Linked DNA regions of Sporosarcina pasteurii. The protein of the gene in region 1 interacts with the protein of each later gene in a pairwise test. Links are inferred from orthologs where the notes say so. Each region holds a gene or a part of one and is shown on either strand. Other genes may lie near its edges.

Region 1 (7,815 bases):
AATAAAGTTAAAAAAAGAAGGGCGTTTAGCACAGTTAATCCTTAATCGTCCAGATGCGATGAATGCGATGGATGAGGTAATGATGAAAGAGTTAGCAGATGCTTTTGAAGCACTACAGCAAGATCAATCTGTGCAAGTATTGCTAATCCATGGGGAAGGACGGGCATTTTCGGCAGGAGGAGATATTAAGAAAATGGTAGATCCGACGCGGCCGATGGAAATTGATAAAGTGATGGTAGACGTATCTCGCTTAGCGCTAGCATTATATCGTTTACCGCAAATTACAATTGCAACTGTCCATGGCGCAGCGGCAGGATTAGGATTTAGTTTAGTGTTAGGATGCGATTATATTATCGCAGAGGAAGAAAGTAAGTTAGCGATGAACTTTATCGGAATTGGCTTAGTGCCTGATGGGGCAGGACACTTTTTCTTAAAGGAACGTGTGGGCGTTCCGGAAGCGAAGAAAATCATTTGGTCCGGGAAAGTGATGCAAGGGAAAGAAGCGCTAGAAGTCGGCTTAGCTGATGAAATTGTCGTTGAAGGGCAGGCATTAAAAGCTGGCAAACTTTATGCAGAAAAGTTATTAGCATCGCCAATTGCGGCAATGATTGCAACGAAGAAAATATTGCACGACGGTAAAATCGCAGATCTCGAAAATATTCTTAAGTTGGAAAGTGAATCACAAATCGCGATGCGGAAAACAACTGATCATATAGAAGGAATAAAAGCTTTTGTTGAAAAAAGAAAGCCTGTGTTTGTAGGAGAGTAATAAAAACACCGAACACCATCTAACTAGGAGGTGTTCGGTGTTTTTGTATCAATCAAAAATACCGAGTATGTACCCGAGTGACTGTCGAGTATATACCTGGTATTTTTTTATTGCTTCATATGTTTTCGCCAATCAAAATCGCCGCTTTCAATCGACTTAAGAAGAAGCTCGGCGGTTGCGCTATTTGTTGCGAGTGGAATTCGGTAAACATCACAAAGTCGCAGCAAAGCACTTACGTCTGGTTCGTGGGGTTGAGCCGTGAGCGGATCGCGGAAGAAAATAATTAAATCGATGTCATCCGTTGCAATCATCGCCCCGATTTGTTGGTCGCCCCCTAAAGGTCCTGACATTAACCGTTCGATTTTTAAGTTCGTCTCGGCCATAATTCTTTTACCCGTTGTGCCCGTCGAATAAAGCTCCTGCTTTTGAAAAAAATGTTCGTATGCAATGGTGAAGTTGACCATCTCATTCTTCTTTTCGTCATGGGCGATTAAAGCAATCTTCATAACAACACCTCTTCTAATCATCAGTTTACATGTATCAACATCACACGACGCAATTTTAAAAAATCTCTCGAAAATTGTGTCGTTACCAAAAACATTAGCTATGAAATAGGATCAGTTTCCCGGTTGGAGATGCCAGACGATGCGTAGATTCGAGTAGATTTTTTTCTTCCAGAATCGCATGTCCTTTTTCTTTTGCCTCTTCATCATTACCAGCTTCAACAGATTCATCCATAATGACAGTTCCATTTGATTCGTATGCTGTTAGTTTGTACACTTTCATGATTTTCTCTCCCCCATTCATTGACTGCTTTTAGTATACTATGAAAGATTTTAAAATGGAACTTGTAAAATCGGCTTGACGCGCATCGAATGTAAAGTAGACACTACCTGTAGTATGCATGACTTAAGCACGAATCAAATTTCGGTTAGCTTTATTTTCTCCCGAACGTAGCTGATGTAATTCATCTCTTCCATAAATTTAGCAGCTTTGAGCGTACAAAACATTAATTCAGCGATAAAATTGAAACTTCTATCATAGAAATTCGTATATGCTTAGTATGGATGAAAGGGAGGAAATTTGTCATGAGTTTGCAACTAGAGAACGTAACGAAACGTTTTGGTAATTTTACAGCCGTTGATAATTTAACATTATCGGTTGAACAAGGAATAATGTATGGATTTTTAGGCGCGAATGGAGCTGGAAAAACGACAACGTTTCGAATGATTTTAGGCTTATTAAATGCAAATGAAGGAAGAATTACGTGGAATGATTCAGCTATTTCCTATGCGACTAGCCCAGAAATTGGTTATTTGCCGGAAGAAAGAGGGCTTTATCCAAAGATGAAAGTTGAAGATCAGTTGATTTTCCTCGGGCAATTAAGAGGCATGAAAAAAGCGGATGCGAAAGCTGCATTGAAACAATGGTTGGAGAGAATGGAAATCCCTCATTATGCGAATAAAAAGGTAGAAGAGCTCTCCAAAGGTAATCAACAAAAAATTCAGGTCATCGCCTCACTTATACATCAGCCACGATTACTCATTTTAGACGAACCGTTTTCTGGATTAGACCCTGTTAACGTTGAAATGCTGAAAAATGCAATTCTCGAATTTAGAAACAATGGGGCGACAATCATTTTTTCAAGTCACCGCATGGATCACGTTGAAGAGTTATGTGAACAACTAAGCATTATTCATCATGGAAAACAAGTTGTGAATGGTTCATTACGAGAAGTAAAGCGGTCATTCGGCAAGCAAAATGTTCGAATCCACTCGGAACATGACTTATCTTCACTTGCCAATATCGCAGGAGTTACTTCAATACAAAAGTCAATCGAAGGTGCTGTCTTTCAAGTCGAAACAGAAGAAGTAGCTCATGCGCTTTTGGAAGCTGCATTACGATTCGGGGCAATTCGTCATTTTGCGATTGAAGAACCATCCTTACAAGATATTTTCATTGAAAAGGTGGGGAACGTACATGCGTGAATTTATGCTGATTTTCAAGCAGGCATTCGTCACGAAGGGAAAAACGAAGTCGTTTATTATTACGACCGCAATTATGATTGCCGGTATATTTTTATTAGCCAACATGACTTCGATTATTGATACAGTTAAAAAGATAGGTGGCGAAAGTTCTGAAGAGATTTTATATGTCTTCGATGAAAGTGGCCAAGTATTTGAAAGTTTAGAAGCACAATTTATGCTTAATGAGTCAGAAGTTACGTTGAATTTAAGTACGAAAGATAAAGAGGTCTTAATCGAGGAAGTGAGAAACGATAAAATTGACTCGTTAGTTGTGATTGATTTAACAGCTGACAATACAATCGAATCCACTTATTACACAATGAGTTCAATGGAATATATGCTTCCCATGATGATTGAAGATGCGCTCCAATCGATCCAAACGGAATTGAAAGCAGCAGAACTTTCCTTGACAGGGGAGCAAGTGCAAACATTATTTACACCGGTTCAATTTGAGACACATTCCCTCTCGCCTTCTGCAAAGTCTGAAGAAGAGTTAAATCAAGCGCGCGGACTTGTTTATGTATTAATGTTCTTAATATACTTTGCGGTCATTTTTTATTCCAATATGATTGCAATGGAAGTGGCCACAGAAAAATCTTCACGTGTGATGGAAATATTAATTTCGAGTGTGTCACCAGTTAAACATTTATTTGCCAAAGTACTGGGCATTGGTACACTTGGTTTATTACAAATGGCGCTGCTCGGAGCTTCGGCTTTTATCGCATTGAAAACTACTTCAGCAGATATGGTTGACGGATTATTCATGTTTTTTGGCTTTTCGAACTTGGATGTCGGGACAATTATTTATGCGATCGTTTTCTTTTTGCTTGGATATTTTTTATATGCAACGCTTGCAGCACTTTTAGGTTCGCTCGTCAGTCGTACAGAAGATGTAAACCAAATGATTATGCCGATGACATTTCTAATCATTATTGCGTTTATGCTTGCAGCGGCGGGAATTGGCAACCCTGAGTTGGCGTACTTGAAGTATACATCGTATATCCCATTCTTCGCACCACTCGTCATGTTTTTACGGGTTGGGATGCTTGACTTGCCGATGTGGGAGCCAATATTGTCAATTGCGATTATGCTTATCACCATTTTTATCTTTGGCTGGTTTGGTGCGCGCGTGTACAAAGGCGGCGTCTTGATGTATGGCCCGTCACGCTCGTTGAAAGATATTAAAAAAGCGATTCAGCTTGGTAAAGAATAATCCATTTGAAAAATTTCGTAGGATGATAATGAATTAAATATGCATCCACCTATAAGAGAAAGCGACGTGCTTTGCTTGAAGGTGGATTTTTTATTTTAAGTACTGTGAACTCCGCTCCCTTGTCCTAGAACTCCGCCTTCGCGACGAATTCCGCTGCCTCTTTTGCGGATTCCTCTCGCCCCCAAACAAAGTCAATAATTATAGAAGGCGTTTCACGAAACGTATCATCTATGATAAAATAAGAACAAATATTCGTTGTGCGAGGGGGAGGGATTCTTTTGTCGAAGCTTCGTTTTTTACATACAGCTGATTTACATCTTGACACGCCATTTAAAGGGATGACCGGTTTACCGATAGAACGGTTTGACCAACTAAGAAATAGTACGTTTGAGGCATTTTCCGATTTAATAGAGTATGCGATCAAAACGAAACCAGATTTTGTGCTCATTGTTGGTGATATTTATGACGGGGAAGACAGGAGTCTACGCGCTCAATTAAAGTTCCAAGAAGGAATGAAAAAGTTAGATGAGGCTGATATTCCTGTATTTATTTCTTATGGAAATCATGATCATTTGAAAGGGAATTGGACAAGGTTTGATTTACCGGGAAACGTTCATGTTTTTGATGAGAAAGTAGGAGCACGAACGTTGAATATTCGGGGCGAAACGGTCAATGTTTACGGTTTTAGTTACGGTGAACGTCATATTCGTGAAGCGATGGTTGAACAGTATCCGGTGGCACCATCGGAAGGAATTCATATCGGTTTATTACATGGGAGTCTTGTGGGCGATGAATCTCATGCAGTCTATGCACCTTTTACGAAAGAAGCATTGCTGTCAAAGCGCTATGATTACTGGGCACTTGGCCATATTCATAAACGACAACAGCTTCATCAAGAACCTCCGATTGTGTATCCAGGTAATTTACAAGGACGACATCGAAATGAACGGGGCATGAAAGGATTTTACGAAGTGGCGCTCTCAAAAGGAGATGCACAACTCGAATTTGTTCCTGCCTCGACTATTGTATTTGAGCAAATATCGATTTCTTGTGCAGGTATTAAACATGCAGGTCAATGGTTTGAGGTTTGCACAACAGAATTAGACGCCTTCCAAGCGAAACAAGGTGCATCCATTTTAGAACTTCAAATGATAGATATTGATGAAGATGCGGCGGAATTATTTAACCAATCTACTGAAGAAGAATGGTTAATGACATTACGCGAATTTTTGCAAGAGCGAGAGCCGTTTGTTTGGATTAGCCGTATAAGTTACGAGCGAACGTTTATAAATCATGATGTCACTGAGGCGCTCATAAACCCAATTATATCAACAATGGAAAGTTGGACGTCGGAACAATGGCAAGACGTATTACAAGACGTTTATCAACATGCACGAAGCCTCAAATACTTGGAACGATTAACGGAAGATGACTTCAATGACATTCGAACTGAAGCAGAAAAAAGACTGATTGCCGAACTGTCAGAAAGGAAGTGAGGTAGCTCTTGAAAATTGATAAGTTAGTCATTTATGGATTTGGAAAACATGAAGACGTGACGATTGAACTCGGCCCGACGATGAACGTACTTTATGGACATAATGAAGCGGGGAAAACGACGATTCAGCAATTCATTTTACATATTTTATTCGGCTTTCCCGCTCGAAATAGTCCACTTTTACGCTATGAGCCGAAGTCGGGTGGAAGATACGGTGGGCAAGTTCATCTTGATGACAAACTATATGGAAAGTGTATTGTAGAACGGGTTCGTGGAAAATCAGCTGGAGATGTCACCGTGTATTTTGAAAACGGAGAGAAAGGTGAACAGGAAGCGTTAAATAAACTGCTTAGGCAATATGATCGTGCTTCGTTTGAATCTATTTTTGCTTTCTCGCTTTTACAACTTCAAGGTTTTGAGAAAATGGATGAACACGAATTGAGTCGTACGCTCCTAGCTTCAGGGACTACGGGTGTTGACGATTTATTGAAAGTTGAAGCAAAGATGGAAAGAGAAATGGATTTACTGTTTAAGAAAAATGGCAGAAATCCAGCAATCAATGCGAAGTTAAGCGAACTGCGGACATTGGAAACTCAGCTCCTAGAAGAACAAAGAAAGCTTGAAAATTATGCGCCAGCCGTTCATCGAATTAAAGAAATTGATGAACAATTGATGGTGTTACGAGAACAAAAAAGGGAGTATAATGACCAAGTTGGGGAATTAACGGTCAAGCGGCAAGTTTTACCGCTTTATTTAAAAAAGCGAAACCTTGAACATCAATATAATTCTGTGAAGGATCTTCGTTTTCCAACGGACGGAATGGAACGCTATGAGTCAATTGTGAATAAACTTGCGGATTCAGAAGCGTCTTACATCAGTATCGAACAGGAAATTAAAAAAATAGAAGAAATATTATCGGAAAAAGTGGAAGAGGAAAAAATTTCCGATTTGGAGCAGTTGGTCGCCATGGAGTCCGAATGGCATCGTTGGCTTTCCGCGTCATCTGCTTTGAAAAGTGAATACGAACAGGTGAAGAAACGTAAAGAACGATTTCTATCGCGGCTTGGTATTCAAACAGATGGGGAAGTAACGAGGCTTTTACAAGCAGACGTTTCCATTCGAAAAGAAGAGGAAATGTATGAGTTGCTAGAGAACATGAAAACGTATCATCAAGAACTTGGAATTGTAGAAGCCGAACTTCAAAAGTTGCGAGAAGAAATTGAAGGCATGAAGGAAAGAGCGCAATTCTTAACACCCCCTTCAGAAGAGGATGTTAGAAAAGCGCAAGCGTGGCCGAAAATTCGTCAACAGGTGGCCGAGGCAAAAGCTTATGTCACATTAAATGAACAGCAACAAAATTCCTCCAAAAATTTTTGGGTAGCAATTCTTGCCTTTACGCTTTTAATAGCAGGGTACGGCATGTTATCGAGGCAGTTCGAATTTTTATTCATAAGTGTTCTTATTTCAGGCATTGCCTTTTTCTTAATGAAAAGACAAACAAAAGATCCTAAATTAGAAGAAATGCAAGCAATACTCTCAACTTATGAAGGACAAGAGTATGAAATCGAAACGATTCTTTCGGAAGTTGAAACATATGAAAAACATAAGCGCCAACTGGAAGAGAATTTGGCCAGTGCTGAACAGGATGCGTATCATTTAGAAATAACTTATCGCGAACTAGAGGAGAAGAGCATTCAAACCGAGGCATTATTACAGTCATTTTTGGCTCAGTATGGCATTGATGGATTGCCGTCAGCTAGCATTATACCAGAACTTTTCCGCATGATTCGTGACACGCAAGAAGCGATTCGCCAAATGGAAAATATTGATATCGAACAGCAACGTTTAGCGGAACAAATTCATCATCGACTCATAGAGAGTGAACGTGTATTGCAACACTCTATCCCGCAAGAAGCATTATATGAATTTATTCGAAGAGCGTATCATGAGCTGACACAAGGGATAGAGCGGCAGCAGATACAAGTGACGAGAAAACAACAATTAGAAAAAGAGTTGCAGGAAGTAAAAGCACTTGTCAGTTTGCTCAATACGCATAAACAGGCATTATTTGAGGAGGCACAAGTTGAAACGGAAGAAGCGTTTTACCAAGCAAACAGGATGCAACATGAAAAAGAGGCACTTCAAGAACAACTTGTGAATATTGAACTACAATTAGCAGTCAATGGCGAGATAGAAATTGACTCTGCTTGCACGGATGCCGACTTAGAAAGAGCACTGATTCAAACGAAAAAGGCAATCGAGGAAATCGAACAGGAGTACAATGAGTTAATCGATGAAAAAGCGGCCCTTG
Region 2 (8,458 bases), 1.9 Mb from region 1 along the record:
TAATGAAATGGTTGAAATAAACGAGCAGAAACATATTCTGCCCCACCAATCGCAATTGGTCTTTCTGAATCACTCGTATTCTCTTCACTTTCACCATGCGGCGTCACAAAAGCATGTCCTACAAATACATGTCTTGCTTTATGATCTATTTTCGCGGAAATCGATTCCATTATTTTTGCCATGGCACTTTGATGATTCGTAATCTCGGCGTCATCATAAAGGTTCCGAACGACTGAAGGATCAGCAAAAGGCACAAGATGAAAATGAACTTCACCAAATTCATCGTTTAAAATCACCGGTTTAATTTCTTTCGTCATCTTTCCGGCAATGTAATACCCATTTTCTCGCATAAATTGGCTACCGAACTGAAGTCTACCAGGACTGTCATGGTTGCCAGCAACTGCGATCACTGGTACATCTAAGTCTACTACTATACTTTTAAGGACATTGTCAAACAAGGCTACCGCTTCTGTTGGCGGCACTGCCCGATCATATAAGTCACCTGCAATAATGACTGCATCAGGTTGCTCCTCTTCAATCGCTTCGATAAACTGCTCTAATATATATGATTGTTCTTCCGTCATATAAACACCTTGAACAAGTTTCCCTAAATGCCAATCCGCTGTATGAAAGATTTTCAAGTTGCTCTCTCCTTTTTTAATACACACTTACTCCTACTTTACAGCACTTTACAACTAAAGTGAAAGCACCACTAGATAAGTCAAAAAATGAATTCAACTTATAATTCCTGAGATAGAGTTACTGGTTAAAACATTGACTTCCGTTCCGAGCGGACGCTTTCCACTCCAGTCAATTAAGTGTCACTTTTTTTATTTAAACTTCTATACCTGCTATTCTAATATTTAGCATTTGTTGCTGGTCAACTCCCATACAACAATCCAATAGGAAAAGCGCAGAAATGTTCTGAGTCAACATTGCTACGCTTTTAAAGCTGAGGTAATCTATTTTATAGATTTTTTAAGTATAACTGAAGTTTACGCACTACCTTTTCAGTTCGTATATCTTCTTTTAAATTTGAAATCATACCTAATATAACAGGTTTTCGAACGGTCTCCGATAACAGTTCTTCTTCAATCACATCCAAACTGATTTGTATATCTTCCTCGAGACGTTCTTGTTTTAACGTTCGAATTTCTTCTATTATTTCTGAAGTTGACAGGAGTAGCTCATTCATATCGATTTCAAAACCAATTAATTGCTCCTGACGTAAAAGTGGTTCGGTTAATCCAGCCACGATTGAATCGGTTCTTGCTACTAAAAACTTTGCTAACGCCTCATAATTCAAAGAATCTTTATTAAAAATAATGATTTCAATATATCCTGTCAGTATTCCGTGTAATAGCACATGAAGATCAGGCAGATGACGCTCAACTTTTTCTCCATAGACATCAAGGAGTACATCCTCTTGTAACTGATAGGTTCTTCTTCTCATATTGTTCATAAGCTGTAACATTTCTTCATTAATTGGATTTGTTTGCTCTCTCATTTGCATTAAAATAAAATCCGAATAACGTGCGATTTCTTCGAATTGAACCTTAAAAAACAACTTCAGTCGTTCACGTGCTTCAATATTGATATCTTTTAGTTCGGCCATTCTTTTCATTAATTTATTTGTAAAGTATTCAAAGATCGAGAACAATAAATTATCTTTCGATTTGAATGAAAGGTAGAATGAACCTTTTGAGATCCCACAAGCATCTGTTATATCTTGCACGGACGTTGCATCAAAACCTTTTTCCGCAAATAATTCTGCTGCCTTTTCAATAATTAATATTTTTCTATCTGTCAAATTTACAACCCCTCAGCCTTTCAATGATTGTAAGTACCGTTATGCCTGACCTTTGACTGACCGGTCACTTCTAGTTTGCATTCACTTTCATTGTCAGTACTATTACTATCTCCATAGTTGTATAATGGTATTCGTTGACTTCTGACCAAGCAGTCATTAATATGAATCTATAGTCTAGCTCATTCTACTTAATAGAGGTAATTTACATTTACTTAGAGCTACATAAGTTCTATGACTGACTAGTTAGTTCTATCATAATGCACACGTTGCAAATGGTCAAAATTATTCCTTGGAGGTACTTATGAAATCAATTGTCAATTTTGTAATGAGAAATAAACTCGCGGTTTGGCTCCTGACAATTATTATTACAGTAGCCGGACTTTATTCAGGCACACGTATGAAACTGGAAACGATTCCTGATATTACGATCCCAGTCGTTAGCGTAACGACAATTTATCCAGGGGCTACCCCAGATCAAGTAGCTGATGAGATCTCGGATCCTTTAGAAAAGGCAGTCGCGAATGTAAGCGGTGTGTCTTCTGTTAATTCAACCTCTTATCAGAATGCTTCTTCCCTGCAAATCGAATTTAGCTTTGGGACAGATATGGAGAAAGCAGAAAGCGAAGTAGAAGAGGCATTAAAAAATATTCAGCTTCCTGAAAATGCGATGGAACCTGACGTTGGAAGGATTAGCATTAACGCCTTCCCTGTTTTAGCAGTAAGTGTTTCTGATAGTGATGCTAGTTTAGAAGAGTTAACGAGAAAAGTAGAAGACTCCTTAGTCCCTAGCCTAGAATCAATCGAAGGTGTTTCGAGTGCATCCATCTCAGGACAGCAAATCGAAGAAATCCGTCTAACATTTGATAAAGAAAAAATGGCTTCTCTTCATTTAGATGAAGAAACGGTTAAAATGATCATTAAAGGCTCCGATATCAAAATGCCATTAGGTTTATTCCAGTTCGGAGACGAGGAACAATCTGTGATTGTAGATGGAAAAGTAACGACAGTGGATGACTTTAAAGAAATTTTAATCCCTGTAATGCCAGCTGGAGTAGGCAACCAAGGTGATATGGAAGGAACAGTTCCACCCTCCGGACAGAAGACTGGATTGCCAACTGTTACATTAGGTGAAATCGCAAAAATTGAGCTTGTCGGAAAAGCTGAATCGATTTCCAGAACGAATGGTAAAGAAGCCATTGCCGTTCAAATTATCAAAGCACAACAATCGAATACTGTTGATGTTGTCAATAAAGTAAAAGACGAAATCAAGCAGTTCGAAAAAGAACATAAAGGTGTAACAATTGCCACAACGCTTGACCAAGGTGAACCAATTGAAGAATCCGTTGATACTATGCTCAATAAAGCATTATTTGGTGCACTTTTTGCGGTCCTAATTATCATGCTTTTCTTACGTAATTTCAGATCAACAATTATTTCAATCGTGTCCATTCCGATGTCACTCCTAATCGCGGTTATCTTCCTAAATTTAATGGATATTACCTTAAATATGATGACACTCGGTGCAATGACTGTAGCAATTGGCCGTGTCATAGATGACTCGATTGTCGTTGTAGAAAATATTTATCGAAGAATGCACTTACCGAATGAAAAATTAACAGGCAGAGCACTAGTCCGTGAAGCAACGCTACAAATGTTTAAACCCATTACTTCATCGACGCTTGTAACAGTGGCCGTTTTCCTTCCAATCGGTTTAGTTGGCGGGATGGTCGGAGAGTTATTTATGCCTTTTGCATTAACGATTGTCTTTGCGTTACTCGCTTCTTTGATTGTTGCAGTTACGATTGTCCCTATGCTCGCTCATTCTTTATTCAAGAAAGAGCTATATACAGATAGTGGCGTTCACAAAGAACATAAAGGTAAAATGGCAACTGCTTACGAGAAAATGTTGAACTGGACATTGAATCATAAAGTCATCACGTCCATTATTTCTATTGCATTGCTCGTCGGAAGTTTATTTTTAGTGCCCGTTATCGGCGTAAGTTTCCTCCCTGACGATGAACAAAAGATGATGTATATTACGTACACGCCTGAACCAGGGGAAACTTTAGAGACAGTCAACAAAAACGTCCAAAAAGCTGAAAAGTATTTAGCAGATTTAAAAGACGTTGAAACAATTCAAGTTTCTGTTGGCGGAGAAAATCCAATGTCACCCGGCGCATCAAACGGTGCATTGATGTTCGTTATATTTGATAATGACACGAAAAACTTTACGAAGGTCACCGAAGATACGATGGAAGAACTTCAATCTTTAGACACACAAGGCGAATTTAAACCACAAGACTTCGGTATGGGTGGTGCAAGTAATGCACTAAGCTATTACGTTTATGGCAATCACATTGATGATATTGAACCAGTTATTAAGGAGATTGAATCCATCTTAAATGACGAAGCTGATTTAGCAGACGTTAAAACAAGTTTGGCAAAATCCTATAAAGAATACAAACTCGTTGCCGATCAAGAAAAACTAACTCAATTTGGATTAACGACAGCCCAAATCGGGATGGAATTAAACCCAATGAAGCAACGTGAAGTATTAACGAAAATTACAAATGGGAACAATACCATAGATGTAGTTGTGGCCACGGAAGAAAAAGAACATCAAACAATTGATGATTTATTGAAAGAAACAGTCCAATCTCCTTTCGGAATGGAAATCCCAATTTCTGAATTTGTTGAAGTACAAGAAGGAACAACTTCAGATACGGTTTCTCGCCGAAACGGAAAGATATTCGCAAGCGTTTCAGCAACGATTACTGAAAAAGACATTGCTAAAGTTTCAATGAATGTGCAGAGCAAAATTGATGAATTATCACTACCTGATGGTGTAGAAATCAATACAGCCGGTGTGACGGAAGATATCGCGGAAGCATTTACACAGCTTGGCTTAGCCATTCTAGCGGCGATTGCCATTGTATATCTCATTTTAGTCATTACATTTGGTGGCGGACTTGCACCATTTGCCGTTCTCTTCTCCTTACCATTCACGGTTATTGGAGCACTCGTCGGATTATTAATTGCTGGTGAGACGATTAGTGTATCTTCCATGATTGGCGTATTGATGCTAATCGGAATCGTTGTTACAAACGCTATTGTTCTCATCGACCGCGTCATTAACATGGAACAACAAGGGTTGTCTACGCGTGAAGCGATTCTTGAGGCAGGAACAACCAGATTACGTCCTATCTTAATGACAGCCATCGCAACAATCGGTGCGCTCGTTCCACTTGCAATTGGTGCAGAAGGTAGCGGTCTAATTTCAAAAGGACTCGGAATTACTGTCATTGGCGGTCTCACAAGTTCAACACTTCTCACGTTGATTTTCGTACCACTTGTTTATGAACTGTTTAGCAGATTCCGTAAAAAGAAAAAAGCATATGAAAATGATTGATATAAATATTTAAGTATCAGCTTTAATATGGAATATGTGTCCAGGATATAAAATTCTGGACACGGCTTTTTATTTTGACTAACTTTTTTAGGATTCTAGTATCGTTTATTTGGATTTGTGCGGATTGATTAATCCCAGTGATATATTATTTTTGTTCAGTCTACTTCAGACTTAACGAAGTTTTTTGATTTATCTACTAAAAGGGTTGACTATTATTTCCTAATCGTGTAAATTATTAATAAATACTTACAGGCGTTGAAGAGAAAAGTAAAATGTTCGATTTTTTACCAGAAAGCTTCGGTAGCTGAGAAGAAGCAAAAAATCTTTCATTTGAAATATGGCCTCTGAGCTCTGGATTGAACGTGCATACTCATGCATCAGTAGCTACCAGCGGGAGTTGGTCCCCGTTACCAAAGCCACAGTCTAGAATTCATCGTCACAGAATTCTGTACTAGCTGAGGTTGCTTATGCGAATAAGCGACGAATTAAGGTGGTAACACGAGAGATAATTCTCGTCCTTTTCAATCGTAAGGTTGATTTGGGCGGGTTTTTTTATTCCATTTTTACTGTACATAGCTTGTTCATCGGTACTTTAGTAAATAACGATTAGGAGTGTTAGTCAATGACAAAAGGATTACTAGTTTTTCAATCGGATTTCGGGAATAGTGATGGTGCAGTCAGTGCCATGCATGGTGTTGCAAACTCAGTGAAATTAGGGATTCCAATTTTTGAAGTTACACATCAAATTCCTCAATATAATCTATGGGAAGCTTCTTATCGTCTTCTTCAAGCAATCGGTTATTGGCCAGAAGAAACTGTTTTCGTTTCAATTGTAGATCCTGGGGTTGGATCGGATCGTCGTGCGGTCGTTGCAAAAACCGTTAACAATCATTATATCGTTACACCTGATAACGGAACGTTAACGCATGTCAACGCATCCATTGGCATTACAGAAATTCGAGAAATTGACGAATCTATTAACCGCCTTCCGAATTCTGGAGAATCACATACTTTCCATGGTCGTGATATTTTTGCTTATACAGCAGCACGCCTTGCAGCAGATGTGATTCAATTTGAAGAAGTAGGGCCATCATTCAATACGGATGAGATTATTTCATTGCCGCTTAAAAATGCTACGATCGAAAATGAAATTATTTCGGGGAACATCGATATTATAGATCGACCATTCGGGAACTTATGGACGAATATCAGTCGTGAACTATTCAGGAAAATCGCAAAACAACATGGAGATTCATTTGAAGTTACTATTATTACGGACGGGAGAACGATTTACAATAATATTATGACCTATGGCCGTTCGTTTGCAGATTTGCATATTGGGGAACCGCTTGTTTATGTAAATTCATTAGACAATATCGGAATCGCCATTAACCAAGGTTCTTTCGCAGATGCTTATCGAATTGGGACAGGAACAAATTGGGAAGTTTTCATTCGCAAAGCACCACGTATTATATACGAATGATGTTTTCCATACAAAAAAGTAGAAGGTAGTTGATACTTCCCTTCTACTTTTATTAATTAAAAATCAACTATCCGAGGTTTCTCCAAAAATCGTAGTTAATTTTTCTTTCGCTTGATTTTTTATAGAATCATCAATATGAGAAAACACCTTATACACAGCTGCCGCAATGACGGCACTATCATCAGCAAGTCCTACAACGGGGATAAAGTCGGGGATGACGTCTACTGGAAATATTAAATAACTAAGCGCGCCGACAATAATCATTTTCGAAGACTTAGGTACTGATGGACTTTTCGCAGTATAATATAAAAGTAAGCTGTAATAAACTGTTTTCTCCCCTATTCGTTTTCCAAATTTCATTAATTTATCCCAAAACTGTTCATCTGTTGCCTGATCTTCTTTATGTTTAATCCACGAATCCTTTTTCATCGTATAACTCACTCCAATTTCTTATCAATAGCACTTTTCACTTTCCTAACATTTGATTATCCAACATAATTAAAAGACGACTTGAGATTCCATTCGTGCACCTATTCATTCGCCTAACATAGTATAAGGTGATACTTAGGTAGAAAGGAAGAGATGTATGGATTTTCCCGTTTCGATCCGCATCGAAAAATTGCCGAATACGCCCCCTCATGTTAATGTCTATTATCCACTTGTCCATAACTTAGAGAATCAACAGGCCCAACATGCAATTAATACAGCCATCGTCACTTTATTAAATAATTTGCTAGTAGAACAAAGTTATTATGCCCCAAATCTTGTGGAACTCATCGCAAATTTTGAAATCAAAAACAATCAAAGAGGGATTTTAAGCTTAAATTTAATCGTCTATTCTTTTACGGGCGGCGCGCATGGGATGACTATCGTAAAATCACTCACTTTTGATACGAAAACCGGTAAACAATACACACTAAAAGAACTGTTTAAATCAAATAGCGATTATGTAAAGAAATTATCCACGATCATAGACAAAGATATAAAAAAATGGCAGGTCGATTTATTAGAACCTTTTAAAAGCATCCGACCTGACCAAGATTTCTATATCGCAGATACTTCACTTGTTGTGTATTTTCAATTATATGAAATTACTCCTTATTATTGGGGATTCCCATACTTCCCAATCCCAATACTAGATGTACAAGATATTATCCAACCAAATGCACCATTAGATACAATGATGTCATTCACATAACCTTTACAGACGACGATCAACATCAGCTAATAATTGACCAATTTTTTTATCGTTTATCACAAGGTCTGCATGATGATCAAAATGAGTCGGTTCTAGATTCACAATCACTAATTTCGCGCCTGAATCTTTTGCAATTAATGGAAATTGGTTGGCAGGGGTTACAGTTAAAGATGACCCTAGTACGATAAACAAATCAGCTTTTTCACTTTCTTCGGCAGCTTTCATAAAAGGACCTTCTGGCAATGCTTCACCAAATAAAACGACGGAAGGTCTTAGCTTGCCACCGCAATCACAGTAAAAATCTTCCTTTTCATACATTGAACTATCATATTCTTTTTTACACGTTTGACAATGTACTTTTTGCAATGTTCCATGTAATTCCAGTACATTTTCTGATCCTGACTCTGTATGAAAGCCATCCACATTTTGAGTAATCACTGATTGGATTGTTCCATTTTTCTCCCATTTAGATAAAATGTCATAGCCAGCATGCGGTAGACAATCTTTAACGCCTATCACCCGCTGTCTGTAAAATTGAAAGAACTTCTCAACGTCTCG

The links.
Region 2: the proteins of AB1H92_RS12900 (region 1) and AB1H92_RS03595 interact in binary tests that used the Bacillus subtilis proteins (3 or more experiments, as listed by UniProt). The link is inferred for Sporosarcina pasteurii from one-to-one orthologs.

What each region holds. Positions count from the first base shown.
Region 1 is NZ_CP160452.1:2,684,152-2,691,966, reverse strand. What follows is about bases 1,880-4,879. They hold AB1H92_RS12900 (ABC transporter permease), read left to right. Parts: upstream 1,880-2,749; coding sequence 2,750-4,009; downstream 4,010-4,879. Other genes in these bases: AB1H92_RS12895 (DNA repair exonuclease), read left to right, coding at 4,288-4,879; AB1H92_RS12905 (ABC transporter ATP-binding protein), read left to right, coding at 1,880-2,757. In the rest of the region: AB1H92_RS12920 (enoyl-CoA hydratase), read left to right, coding at 1-769; AB1H92_RS12915 (methylglyoxal synthase), read right to left, coding at 877-1,275; AB1H92_RS12910 (YhzD family protein), read right to left, coding at 1,370-1,555; more of AB1H92_RS12905, read left to right, coding at 1,858-1,879; more of AB1H92_RS12895, read left to right, coding at 4,880-5,505; AB1H92_RS12890 (AAA family ATPase), read left to right, coding at 5,514-7,815.
Region 2 is NZ_CP160452.1:783,850-792,307, reverse strand. Bases 1,777-5,419 are described here. They hold AB1H92_RS03595 (efflux RND transporter permease subunit), read left to right. Parts: upstream 1,777-2,111; coding sequence 2,112-5,219; downstream 5,220-5,419. Other genes in these bases: AB1H92_RS03600 (TetR/AcrR family transcriptional regulator), read right to left, coding at 1,777-1,810. Outside these bases: AB1H92_RS03605 (exonuclease SbcCD subunit D), read right to left, coding at 1-641; more of AB1H92_RS03600, read right to left, coding at 968-1,776; AB1H92_RS03590 (S-adenosyl-l-methionine hydroxide adenosyltransferase family protein), read left to right, coding at 5,842-6,702; AB1H92_RS03585 (YkvA family protein), read right to left, coding at 6,766-7,131; AB1H92_RS03580 (DUF3298 and DUF4163 domain-containing protein), read left to right, coding at 7,289-7,900; AB1H92_RS03575 (NAD-dependent deacylase), read right to left, coding at 7,904-8,458. UniProt on the Bacillus subtilis protein: Required for self-resistance to surfactin, an antimicrobial lipopeptide surfactant produced by B.subtilis. Also required for swarming motility.